One region of the Bacillus sp. GB_SG_008 genome, then DNA from elsewhere that is predicted to be linked to it. Evidence: riboswitches for the same ligand, from Rfam matches in the RefSeq annotation. Region 1 holds a riboswitch; each other region holds the start of a gene.
What was found. Region 1 has a riboswitch for thiamine pyrophosphate ahead of thiC (phosphomethylpyrimidine synthase ThiC). Riboswitches for the same ligand answer to the same signal wherever they lie in the genome.
Positions count from the first base shown of each region.

Region 2: it holds a riboswitch for thiamine pyrophosphate, as region 1 does, so the genes downstream of both, ACTDJC_RS17950 (MTH1187 family thiamine-binding protein) here and thiC (phosphomethylpyrimidine synthase ThiC) in region 1, are expected to answer to the same signal.
Region 3: it holds a riboswitch for thiamine pyrophosphate, as region 1 does, so the genes downstream of both, tenA (thiaminase II) here and thiC (phosphomethylpyrimidine synthase ThiC) in region 1, are expected to answer to the same signal.
Region 4: it holds a riboswitch for thiamine pyrophosphate, as region 1 does, so the genes downstream of both, thiM (hydroxyethylthiazole kinase) here and thiC (phosphomethylpyrimidine synthase ThiC) in region 1, are expected to answer to the same signal.

Region 1 is NZ_JBPZSK010000002.1:259,937-263,122, forward strand. It holds gene ACTDJC_RS06285 (arsenic transporter) at 1-1,334, opposite strand, end outside; TPP riboswitch at 1,538-1,651, shown strand; gene thiC (phosphomethylpyrimidine synthase ThiC) at 1,851-3,186, shown strand, end outside.
Region 2 is NZ_JBPZSK010000007.1:110,215-113,400, forward strand. It holds gene ACTDJC_RS17940 (ABC transporter substrate-binding protein) at 1-336, opposite strand, end outside; gene ACTDJC_RS17945 (ABC transporter permease) at 333-1,133, opposite strand; gene ACTDJC_RS17950 (MTH1187 family thiamine-binding protein) at 1,081-1,401, opposite strand; TPP riboswitch at 1,509-1,611, opposite strand; gene ACTDJC_RS17955 (cytochrome-c oxidase) at 1,743-2,114, shown strand; gene ACTDJC_RS17960 (methyl-accepting chemotaxis protein) at 2,276-2,380, opposite strand; gene ACTDJC_RS17965 (DUF1292 domain-containing protein) at 2,773-3,042, shown strand.
Region 3 is NZ_JBPZSK010000011.1:112,342-115,527, forward strand. It holds gene ACTDJC_RS20700 (ABC transporter permease) at 1-284, opposite strand, end outside; gene ACTDJC_RS20705 (ABC transporter ATP-binding protein) at 281-1,030, opposite strand; gene tenA (thiaminase II) at 999-1,694, opposite strand; TPP riboswitch at 1,780-1,880, opposite strand; TPP riboswitch at 1,940-2,048, opposite strand; gene ACTDJC_RS20715 (SH3 domain-containing protein) at 2,452-3,186, shown strand, end outside.
Region 4 is NZ_JBPZSK010000007.1:117,564-120,749, reverse strand. It holds gene ACTDJC_RS17995 (DNA topoisomerase III) at 1-1,115, opposite strand, end outside; TPP riboswitch at 1,315-1,424, shown strand; gene thiM (hydroxyethylthiazole kinase) at 1,498-2,307, shown strand; gene thiE (thiamine phosphate synthase) at 2,314-2,976, shown strand.

The sequences.
Region 1 (3,186 bases):
CAATAATATAAACATAGCAGTGTAAAAATGACGGTTGGCGGAATGACAAGAAGTGTAGTTTTTATATAGGTATCCCAACCGATAGTTACTTTTCCTTTTTTCACAATATACATCCACATTAAGCTTGCTAATGTACCAATCGGGAGTAATAATGAGCCCATGTCACTACCGATGATGTTTGCAAGATAAATGGTTTTCAATGTAATAGGATCTAGTCCCATTTCGGTGAGTTCAATTGTGCCAATCATTAAGGCAGGATGGTTATTAAAAATGTTAGAGAGGATAGAGACTAGGCCCCCCATAACAAAAGTGGCATGAAATAAACTACCAGTGATGATTGGCTGAAATGTAGTGATGAGCAGGTTGGTTAAGCCGATGTTATTAAGTCCATACACAATCACGTACATAGAAAATGCGAAAATTAAGACATACCAAGGTGTTTTTTTAATCATATCATGAGGTGGAAGGCGCAGTTTGTACCATCTCCACCCGAGTAAAATAACGGAGCCAATGACTGCTACAATGGCGATAGAAAACTGAAAGAAAGATGCGATAAATAAGCTGATACGAACGCATAAAACAAATAATAGAATTCCAAGCATAAACCTTGTTCGCTTACGATTTTCATCAATTGCGGGACGTGGTTGCAGTGGGTGAAAGGATTTTTTAACGAAATTTTCATCTAAGTATGTCGACAAGACCGGGAGTTTTTTAGGGATTTTTTTCCGAAACACAAGGAATAACAGAAACGACATAAAAAGGAGACCTAACGTAGCGGGAACAAACATCATGGCTGTGTGCATGTATAAGTCCATATCAATAATTCTCAAGGCGATTAAATTCACAATATTGCTTACACCAATCGGCGCGCTTGAGGCAGTGGCGATGAGTGCACCACTTAGTAAGTAAGGTATTTTTTGATCATGTGTGAGTCGCAAATGGTGTAACAAAAGCAGTAAAATGGGAGTTGTAATTAAGATGCTACCATCGTTATTGAAGAATAATGTCATGAGAAAACAAAGAAGATTTGTATACCAAAAGAGGCGAATACCAGAGCTTTTTGCTTTTTTAGCAAGTTGAACGGCGCACCAATAAAAAAAGCCGAAACTCTCTAATACGATTGCCATAACAATGGTAGCCATAATTGTTATGGCGGCGCCAATAATTTTTGAGCTAATATCACCCAAGTCGGTAAGAGAAACTGTACCGCTTAAAATGACAATTACTGCACCAACTGTTGCTGGAATTGCTTCATTCATCCCTTTGGGACGCCAAAAGATGATGAGCGTGGTTCCGAGAAAAGCGAGTATGGTTATTGTAGATTGTAGGTTTATCAACTCTTTCACCCCTGTTCTTATCGTGAAAAGTTTACATAAGACATACGTCCTGCACTGGCTTATATTCTATATGTATGAAGTGCGGATTCGGCTTGTACTGAGTGAAATACCCATTTTTTGAATAAGGAAAAAAATAATATAAATACCTTTGCATTTTTTTGACAATGATGTATGATAAGAGCGTAGTGAAAATTTAATCAGTGATAAACTAGGGGTGCCCAAGAGCTGGGCTGAGAGGGAAGCGTGTTGAAGCTTCTTAACCCTTTGGACCTGATCTGGTTCGTACCAGCGGAGGGAAGTTAACGGCTTTACATAACAATGCCTTATGTTGCCAGGTCCTATTCTTTATTATGGACCTGGCTTTTTTATTTGAGCATATACTAGCCGCTAGTTCTCATCCTGGTCATAAGAAAAGTGGAGCCAACTGTTTAGACGCAAGGGTCTAGGCGGCGAAACTGAATCTAAAGAAAAGCGGAGGTTACTTCGCTAAGACACAGGGGAGGAAACACATTTATGAAACAATCTGTTTCAGCTGAGCAAATTGAGTTGAAGTCAAGTTTACCGGGAAGTAAGAAGGTATATGTAGAGGGTACGCGTGAAGATATGAAAGTACCGATGCGCGAGATTGCACAAAGCGATACAAACGGTGTAACAAATCCATCTATTCGTGTGTATGATACGAGTGGTCCTTATACTGATCCGGATTACAAAGTGGAATTAGAAAAGGGGATTCCAACGCCGCGCCGCTGCTGGATTGTGGAACGTGGAGATGTAGAAGAGTATGAAGGTCGTGAAGTGAAACCGGAAGATGATGGTGTAAAAGTAGCAGCTAAACATACGCCTGTATTCCCGCAAATGGGACGTAATCCGCTTCGCGCAAAAACTGGGGAAAATGTTACGCAAATGCATTATGCGCGTAAAGGTATTATCACAGCAGAGATGGAATATGTGGCGATTCGTGAAGGCGTGGAACCAGAATTTGTACGTAAGGAAATTGCTGAAGGTCGTGCCATTTTACCGGCAAATATTAATCATCCGGAAGCAGAACCAATGATTATCGGGCGTAACTTCCATGTGAAAGTAAATGCGAATATCGGGAACTCAGCTGTATCATCGTCGATTGCAGAAGAAGTAGAGAAGATGACATGGGCAACACGTTGGGGCGCAGATACAATTATGGATCTTTCTACTGGGAAAAACATTCATACGACGCGTGAATGGATTATTCGTAATGCGCCTGTACCAGTTGGAACAGTGCCGATTTACCAAGCGCTTGAAAAAGTAAATGGGATCGCGGAAGATTTAACGTGGGAAGTATACCGTGATACGCTAATTGAACAAGCAGAGCAAGGAGTAGATTACTTTACAATTCATGCTGGTGTACTGCTTCGTTACATTCCGCTTACAGCAAAGCGTGTAACAGGAATTGTATCACGCGGTGGTTCGATTATGGCCCAGTGGTGTTTATATCACCATCAAGAAAACTTCTTATATACACATTTTGAAGAGATTTGTGAAATTATGAAGAAGTACGATGTTTCCTTCTCTCTTGGAGATGGATTACGCCCTGGTTCAATTGCGGATGCAAACGACGAAGCTCAATTTTCTGAGCTGGAAACATTAGGAGAACTTACGCAAATTGCTTGGAAGCATGATGTACAAGTGATGATTGAAGGCCCAGGACATGTACCGATGCATTTGATTAAAGAGAATATGGATAAAGAACTCGACATTTGTCATGGTGCACCGTTCTATACGCTCGGACCGTTAACGACAGACATTGCACCGGGTTATGACCATATTACTTCTGCGATTGGAGCAGCGATGATTGGTTGGTTCGGTACAGCAA
Region 2 (3,186 bases), on a different contig from region 1:
ACCAATTGATACAACTGGAATGTCTTCTACACGTGCTGTTGTTACGTTTTCTTGATAGCTTACACCAAAATCAGCTTTTCCTGATGCAACCATTTGTTCAACAGAAGTATTATCACCCGGCTGAATAATTTCTACATCTAATCCTTGTTTTTTATAGTAATCTTTCGTCTTTGCTACATATAAACCAGTATGGTTTGTATTTGGAAACCAGTCCAATACCACTGTTACTTTCTTCTCTTTACTCTCTGCTCCCTTGCCTGCTTTCTTGTCTGCTGAGCAACCTGCAAATGAAAATAGTAAAGAAGCTGCTAATAACATTTTTAACCCTTTTTTCATTTTCCCTCATCCTTCCTGTAAATCCATGGTGCTGTTAGTCTTGCCATCAATTCGACAATAAAATACAACAATAACGTCATACCAACAATAACAACGGCTATTGCAAATACACGTGCTGTTAAAAAAGATTTCGTTGCCCTTGTCAGCATTACACCTAGCCCTTCACTTGCACCAAGCCATTCTCCAATAATAGCTCCCATTACGCTATACGTAACTGCAATTTTTAATCCAGAAAAAAAGTATGGCAATACTGCTGGAAATTTCACTTTTTGATATACTTGCCACTTGCTTGCTCGCATCGTTTGAAGTAATTTCAGCATCGGTTTATCTACCGTTTGAAAACCTTCTAAAATGCTAAGCGCAATTGGAAAGAAGCATACAAGAATAACAACCATTACTTTTGGTAGCATTCCATAGCCAAACCAAATAATGAATAAAGGTGCTAGCACGACAATCGGAATCGTTTGTGAAATCACCAATAGTGGATGAATTAAGACACGGAACAACGGAATGACGTCCATAATAATTGCAATGCTCGTTCCAATTACAATCGCAAAAAATAATCCGATTAAAACTTCTTCCAGCGTCTGCACCGTATTTGGAAGTAATAAATCTTTCATTTCTATAAGTTCACTTACAATCGCAGAAGGCTTCGGTAAAATCCACGGTTCAATATGAAATACTGACACAGCCCCTTCCCATATTGCAACGAGAAAAAGAAGCCAAACCATTGTAATCGTTACGTTAGATCGTTTCTGTTTTTTCATGCTCTTCACGATACTTCCACACTTTTTCATCAATCGTTACACCTGTGCTTGGACGATAATGAATTTTAATAGAAGTAATGACTTCTTCAGCCCCATCATCTATACAAGCTTGCTGCGCACGTTTGATAATATCAAGAAGCTCATCTAATTCCCCTTCCATCGTTGTTTCCATCGCACCAACTTCATAGCGTACACCAGATTGCTGAACAACCTCAATCGCTTTATCTACAACTGCATATACATCTTTCTGCTTTGCTTGTGGTACAACTGAAAATGAAATCGTAACTTGCTGTGACATACTAAATTCCTCCTTATATTAAATAAGTTTCACGAAAAAAGAAAAGGCTTTCCTGTCATGAAGCCAGGAAAGCCTTATATTCAAGTTACCATAGAATAACATATGCTACGATTCTTGATACAACTCCCTACGCTGGCATTATCCAGATCAGGTTAAGGGTCGATGCATTGTTACATCCTCTCAGCCGCACGGGCTCCCCTGTTCCAATTCGTTTTCATTGTAGCACGGATTATTTTTGTGAACAAACAAAAATAAATTTTTCCATCTAATGATACTGTCCTCAAGTTCATCTTCATATATTCTATTGTACTCACAAATTAATATGGAAAGGTGGAAATTGTATGGGCATTCGCTTTATAAAGATTTCTTCTATTTATTTTGTCATCGGCGTCTGTATGGGGATGTATATGTCAATGTCTCTTAATTTTGCATTAAGAAGTGTACACGTTCACTTGCTGCTTCTTGGCTGGGCTTCAATGATGGCAGCTGGCATTTTATATCATATCTTTCAAGAAGCTGGTCATTCTAAACTAGGAAAAATTCACTTTTGGCTGCTTAATATTGGGCTGCCAATTATGATGATTGCACTAGCTCTTGAGATTTATGGAAATCACGCAGCTATTCCGTTTGTTGCCGGCGGTAGTATTCTTGTTGTTCTCGCTATTATTATATTTTCTATTAATATTTTTACACATATAAAAGAAAATTCATAACGACATTCTTTATAAAGTGAAACTTCCATCAGTGGGATTTTTCTCATCCCCTACCTATCTTCTTCGGATTCTTTACAATCTTGAGGTGGGGGATAACTGCCCTTTATACAAAATACAAGAAAAAGCAGAAGCGGTTAGCACTTCTGCTTTTTCTTGATATTTCAGCTTTTAAATTCTCCAATAAGCTCTCGCAGCTCATAGGCAAGCGTATTTAAACAATTTGCTAATTCTGCTACTTCTTGAACAAACATTTCTTGCTCTTTCATACTTTCTTCCACTGTCTATTCAAAACATATAATGACGAATCTAAATCTTTATTTTTTTGAGATAAGGTAGGGATAGAAGGAAGAATGTAATTACATCAATAAAGCTTAGTCTAATACATTTTTTTAATGGAACAGTGAGAGAAGTTCACAAGGGTAGTCAATAACCAAATATCCACATGCAACCCATTTCTAAAGTTGATGGGCATGTGACGAGAGCTCAAAATGTATTCATTCATATTCACAGATGATATCCTTTTAGTTGGATTTTTACGCTGAGGCAGCAAGAAATTGTTGTTCTTTGAGCATTAATTTGATATTTTATGGAAAGATATACTAGTAAGTATACGATTTGAACGTTCTATTTTTTAGAGTATAACAGGAGGAGAATGAATATGTCGGAAATTGAAGTAGGCGAAATTTTTACCCTTAGCGATGAGAGTAATGAGGAGCAGGAAGTTGAAGTGCTCGGAACGATGAATGTCGAAGGAGCAGAATACATTGCTGTTGGCTTTGTAGAAGACATTCAAACGGAAACAGAGGAAGACATTGATATCTTCTTTTTAAAAGTAGAAGAAGATAGTGAATTCTCATACATTGAGAGTGACGAGGAATTTGAAAAAGTATCTGCTGCGTTTGAGAAAATTATGGACGAGCAAGAATAATATTGGTTGGACACAAGAGGGGGATGCATATCTGCCCTCTGTTTTTGTATATAGGGGTACCGCCCCATTGCCATCAAGTCAAGAAATTCATTGTTTCCCAAAACAATAAATAAACTGGATTCCCATAGGCAACTAGGAAGAGAG
Region 3 (3,186 bases), on a different contig from region 1:
AGTAGTGGATAAAATGCTTTCTCAGCAAATGAGCTCATACTCATCACCATTGCTAAACCAACACCTAATACAATGGAAATGACAATACCGATAACTGTAACAGAAAGCGTTGCTGGTAAATGTACCGTAAGCAATATATCCCGTAACTCCCACATTTTTTGAACAATGGCACTTGGGGATGGTAAAATGTACATTTCATCGAGAATCCGTGCTCCTACTTCCCAAACAATAAGAAAAATAGCAGTAACAATAAAAGCTGGAACATAATCTACAATTCTTTTCATACAAGTACCTGCCTTTGTAACAGCCCAATGAGTTCATCTTTTAATGCCAGCATTTCTGGACGATGTAAATCCTTTCGAGATCGTTCTTGTCCAAGAGGTACGATCCGTTCCGTCAATGATGTAATGGGCTGCTCTGTTACGATAAAAATACGATTGGAAAGATAAAGCGCTTCATCAACATCATGTGTAATAAATAAAATTGTTTTTCGCCAATGTTTCCATTGTTCAAACAGCCATTCTTGCAGAGATGCTTTCGTCAATGCATCAAGTGCACTAAATGGTTCATCTAATAGTAAAAGATCTCCGCCAGTTAACAACGTACGAATAAAAGAGACGCGTTGCCGCATTCCGCCTGATAAATCTTTTGGTTGTTTATTTTCATACCCTTGCAGTCCAAACTGCTCCAACAATTCTTGTGCTTTCATTTGTGCTTCTTTTTTCTTCACACCTTGGCATTCAAGAGGCAAAGCTGCGTTTTCAATAATTGTTCGCCACGGGAGTAACATATCTTTTTGTGGCATATAACCGACAGGGTGATCGGTTGCTCCTATCACATCAATAGTGCCCTCACTTGCTTTTTCGAGTCCCGTAATGAGCCGAAACAATGTGCTTTTCCCGCAGCCACTTGGTCCAATAATACTAACGAATTCCCCTTCTTGTACTGTAGTATCAAGATTCGTTATAATCTGCTTCTCATCATAATGAAAGGAAACGTTATGAAACTGTAGTATGTTCTTGCTCCTCAAAACCCCACATCTCCTTACGATATGCCATATCCCAGAATAAATATTCAAAACGACTGGAATATAAGAAGATTTCTTCTAAACGATTTAGTTCTTCTTCTGCTTTTCCAATTGCAATTTCATTAAATAAATCAATTAACCATACACAAAGATTTCCGTATTCTTCAGAGCTATACCCTTGAATCCACTCACCAAAAAATTCATGGTTGCGTGCTCCTGGAATATCATTCAAACGCTTTCCAATCTCCCAATAACTCCACATACACGGAAGCAACGCTGCAATTAACTCAGCAAGTGTACCGTTTTGTGATACAGACATCATATAGTTTGTATATGCTAGATTCATTGCAGACGGCTTTGCTAATTCCATTTCTTCAACAGAAATTCCTAAACGCTTTGCATATTGTTTATGAATCGTCATTTCTCCATTTAAAATCCCATCGATTTGTTCAGCAAACTTCGCCATTACTTTTGGATTTGTTGCTTTTACAACACCAATTGCATATAATTTTGCGTAATCTAACAAATACAAATAATCTTGAACAATATAATATTGAAATCTATCTTTCTCTAACGTTCCATCTCCCATCCCTGTTACAAATGGATGATTATGACTCTTTTCCCAAACAGGCTGCACCTTTTCAAATAACCTTTCACAAAATGTCATCTAAATTTCCCCTTCCTATATATATGTATCCAAATAAAAAACCACCTCTATATAAGAAGTGGTTACAGCAAACAAAAGAAAACTTCATTTGTTGTTTCCACTTCCCTACGCTAGTATCACCTAGATCAGGTTATAAGGGTTAAGGTTTCTACCTCTCTCAGCTTACAAGCACCCCTAGTGGTGTTCTATAAAATTTTCAATAAAAAATCCCCGTTTCTATACGCAAAGAAACGGGGACGTTATGTATATCGTCCAAATTGCTTCCCTACGCTAGCATCATCTAGATCAGGTTCAAGGGTCAAAGACTATATGTCTTACTCTCAGCTAGCAACACTAGCCCCCCTAGCATTATATTCATTTAACATAGTCAGTATACCATCGCCATATCTCATCGGCAACTCTTTTGAGTTATAAAGTCAAATTTCCATTGACGGTAATTTTAACCAAAAAATGGTTAGTTAAGTCACTCTATGTCTTACGGGAGTTTTTCATCTTAAAGCCTCTCCCTAAAATATCAACGCTTTGAGCGAGATAAAATATCATTCTATGTATTTTGTAAGTTCAAAAAACGCAAACTTCTTCTATCTATTTCCATAATAGTGATAAATCTGCTATCCTTTTATTATGGGACTTTATAGTATAGGAAAATGTTCATTTATTTTTAATACTACATTTCTATGCGCACAAATCAAGTTTAATATTGTTATATTATAATTTTGAATATAACAATTTATTACATAAGGAGGCCTATAATTATATGAATATGAAAGCCGCAGCAATGACAGCAGCTACTGTAGCAGTTGCTTCTTTACTCCCGTCTATGACAGATTCCACTGTACAAACTGTAGAAGCGCAGCAAAAACCAAAAACGAAAATTGGTTATGTAAAAACGAATACATTACAAGTATATAATAGTCCTAAAACAACAGATTCCGTTATTGAAAACATTGTACGTGACACTCCCGTTACAATTCTTGAAACAACAGAAGAATGGTATAAAATTCAAACTCAAAATAAAACTGGCTATGTAAAAAAAGAAGCAATTTCTTTAACAAAACCAAGCAATAGTAAGCAGCAATATATCGTTAATTCAGACGCATTAAACGTTCGCTCTGAACCAAATACGCAATCTGAAATTATTGATGTATTACCAAATGGGAAATTTGTTACTGTCCAAGAAGAAGAAAATGGATGGTATAAAATTATACATAACGGAACAAATGGCTATGTAAAGAAAGAGTTTTTATCTAACGGAACTCAGCCGTTAGTAAAAGGAGTTACGGTACAAGGCGGAAGCTCTTATTATGTTGCTACTCCAGCATTAAAAGTACGCAGCGGTGCAGGAACAAATACGGCTGTTATTGGTTCTTTAAAGAATGGAACACAAGTACAAGTCGTTGGAAAGGTTGGCACATGGTATAAAATTCGCTACGGATCAGGATATGGCTATGTTGGACAACAATATATATTGCAAGGACAACAACAGCAACAG
Region 4 (3,186 bases), on a different contig from region 1:
TCTGTTGGAATGATCGCATGGTGATCACTTACTTTACTATCATCAACAAACGATTTAGAAGCTTTTATTGGTTTATTTAAGACCTTATTAGCTAAAGAACGATATTCTCCTACTCCACACGCTTTCAAACGTTCTGGAAGTGTTCCTACAATGTCGGATGAGATATAGCGTGAATCTGTACGAGGGTACGTTAATACCTTGTGCTGCTCATATAGTTTCTGCATAATATTTAACGTTTCTTTTGCAGAATAGCCAAAGATTTTATTCGCATCACGTTGTAGTTCTGTTAAGTCATAAAGACCAGGAGCAAATGATTTTTTAGGTTTTTTCTCAATTTCCACGACAGTGGCATTTTGTTTGCCTAGTTTTTTCACAATCGTATCGATTTTTTCTTTATCGAAGCTACGGCTATTGCCTTTTGCATCTTGCCAAGTCAATTTTAACTTGTCTGTTGTTTGGGCTTCGACACCGTAGTATGTTTGCGCTTTGAAGTTTTTAATTTCGTCTTCACGCCCTGCAATGATTGCCACAGTAGGTGTTTGGACACGACCGCAATTTAGTTGCGCATTGAATCGTGTAGTTAATGCGCGTGTTGCGTTAAGACCGATATACCAGTCGGCTTCAGAACGTGCGACAGCTGAAGCGTATAAATTGTCATATGCTTTACCAGGCTTCAAATTTGCAAAGCCATCTTTAATTGCTTTATCGGTAACAGATGAAATCCATAGACGTTTAATAGGTTTATTCATTTTAACTTTATCAATAATCCAGCGAGCGACTAATTCTCCTTCTCTTCCTGCATCTGTAGCCACGATGATTTCATTTACATCATTTCTAGTCAGTTGACTTTTAACAGCATTAAACTGTTTGCCGGTCTGCTTAATCACTGTTAATTTTAAGCGTTCAGGTAGCATTGGAAGATCTTCTAGATTCCATTTTTTATATTTCACATCATAGCTTTCTGGATCTGCTAATGTAACGAGATGCCCTAAAGCCCAAGTAACGATATACTTATTTCCTTCAATATAACCATTTCCTTTTTTATCACACTTCAATACACGTGCAATATCACGTGCAACAGAAGGTTTTTCAGCAATTACAACACTTTTTGCCATATTTAAAACATCCTTTCGAATTTCCGTAAGTTAACTATAGCATACATCTCTTTTGGATTCAGTTATTCCGAAGATTCGCATCCATTGTTATTAATTACATACTCTACATCTTTGATTGGTTAAGAGGGGGGCGAGTTTTTATAACAAAATGTAACTTGTGATTTTGATAGAATAAGAGTAGACTCTGAATTAGATGAATAATAAAACACATGGGAGTTTGCGGATGCAAACTGAGAGTACGGCTAATCTGTCGTTGACCATTTGAACCTGTTGGATAATGCCAGCGTAGGGAGAGTGTGAAAACGCATATTAAGACACTTTGCATACGCAAAGTGTCTTTTTTAGCTATATCTCCCATTATAAAAAAAGGGGATTGATAAATATGAAAATCGAAGAAATTGCACAAGTAATCGAAACAGTACGAGAAAGAAATCCGCTCGTTCATAATATTACAAATGTTGTTGTGACAAATTTTACAGCTAATGGCTTACTTGCATTAGGTGCATCGCCTGTAATGGCATATGCGAAAGAAGAAGTAGCTGAAATGGCAAGTATTGCTGGAGCGCTTGTTTTAAATATGGGAACACTTCGCCCGGAAGAAGTAGAAGCGATGCTCATTGCTGGGAAATCAGCAAATGCGCATAATGTACCGATTTTGTTTGATCCTGTTGGTGCTGGTGCAACTTCGTACCGAACAGAAGTTGCAAGATATCTCCCGAGTGAAGCAAAACTAGCAATTATCCGCGGCAATGCGGCGGAAATTGCAAATGTTATTGATGAGAAGTGGAAGATTAAAGGTGTTGATGCAGGGGAAGGAAACGGTGATGTTGTTTCAATTGCGAAACAAGCAGCAGAGCAGTTAGATACCGTTGCTGTTATCACTGGAAAAGAAGACGTTATAACAGATGGAGAAAGAACATTTATTCTTCGTAATGGTCATCCTATTTTAACAAAAGTAACAGGAACAGGCTGTTTATTAACATCTGTGATTGGAGCATTTGCAGCAGTCGAAAGGGACTATGTAAAAGCGGCAGTCGCAGCGGTAACGTTTTACGGTGTAGCGGCAGAAATTGCGGCAAACAAAACAGTTGAACAAGGGCCAGGAAGTTTCCAAATTGAATTTCTTAATCAGTTAGCAAATGTTACTGCAAAAGACGTTGAACAATATGGGAATGTCGAAGAAGTTCGTTAAGAAAGGATGAGAGAAATGGCGTGCATCGATAAACAGTATATGTCCGAGTTATTACAAGTATATTTTATTATGGGGAGTAACAATTGCTGTAAAGATCCATTACAAGTCATGAAAGAAGCACTTGATGGTGGAATTACAATCTTTCAATATCGTGAAAAAGGTGAAGGAGCATTAATGGGAGAAGAACGATATGCATTTGCAAAGCAGCTTCAGTCTTTGTGCAAAGAGTATAATGTTCCATTTATCGTAAATGATGATGTGGAATTAGCACTAGAATTAGATGCAGATGGCGTTCATGTTGGACAAGATGATGAGGGCATTAAGACAGTACGTGAAAAAATGGGTGATAAAATAATTGGTGTATCCGCTCATACAATAGAAGAAGCACGTTTTGCGATTGAAAATGGTGCCGATTATTTAGGGGTAGGGCCGATTTTTCCAACAAATACGAAAAAAGATGCAAAAGCAGTACAAGGAACGGAAGGATTACGTTTCTTCCGCGAAAGTGGCGTTGAAGTTCCAATTGTCGGCATTGGTGGAATTACAATTGAAAATGCTGCTTCTGTCATTGAAGCGGGTGCGGATGGGGTGTCCGTTATTTCTGCAATTAGCTTAGCGGATTCTCCTTATAATAGTACGAAAAAATTAGCGGAGTTAGTAAAAAAATAATCAGTTCATATATGAAAGGAATCATTTCTAACATGAAGAAATGGTTCTTTGTCGGTTTGAAATAAAGTTGTACTGGTTATAAGAAAGTCGTACCGTTTATAAAAAAGATGTACTGTTTGTAAAAAAGTTTGATCAAAAATCCTGCATGAAATGCAGGATTTTTTTTATTCAACAATCGGGCCAGATTGTTGAAGCTGATGAAAATATTTT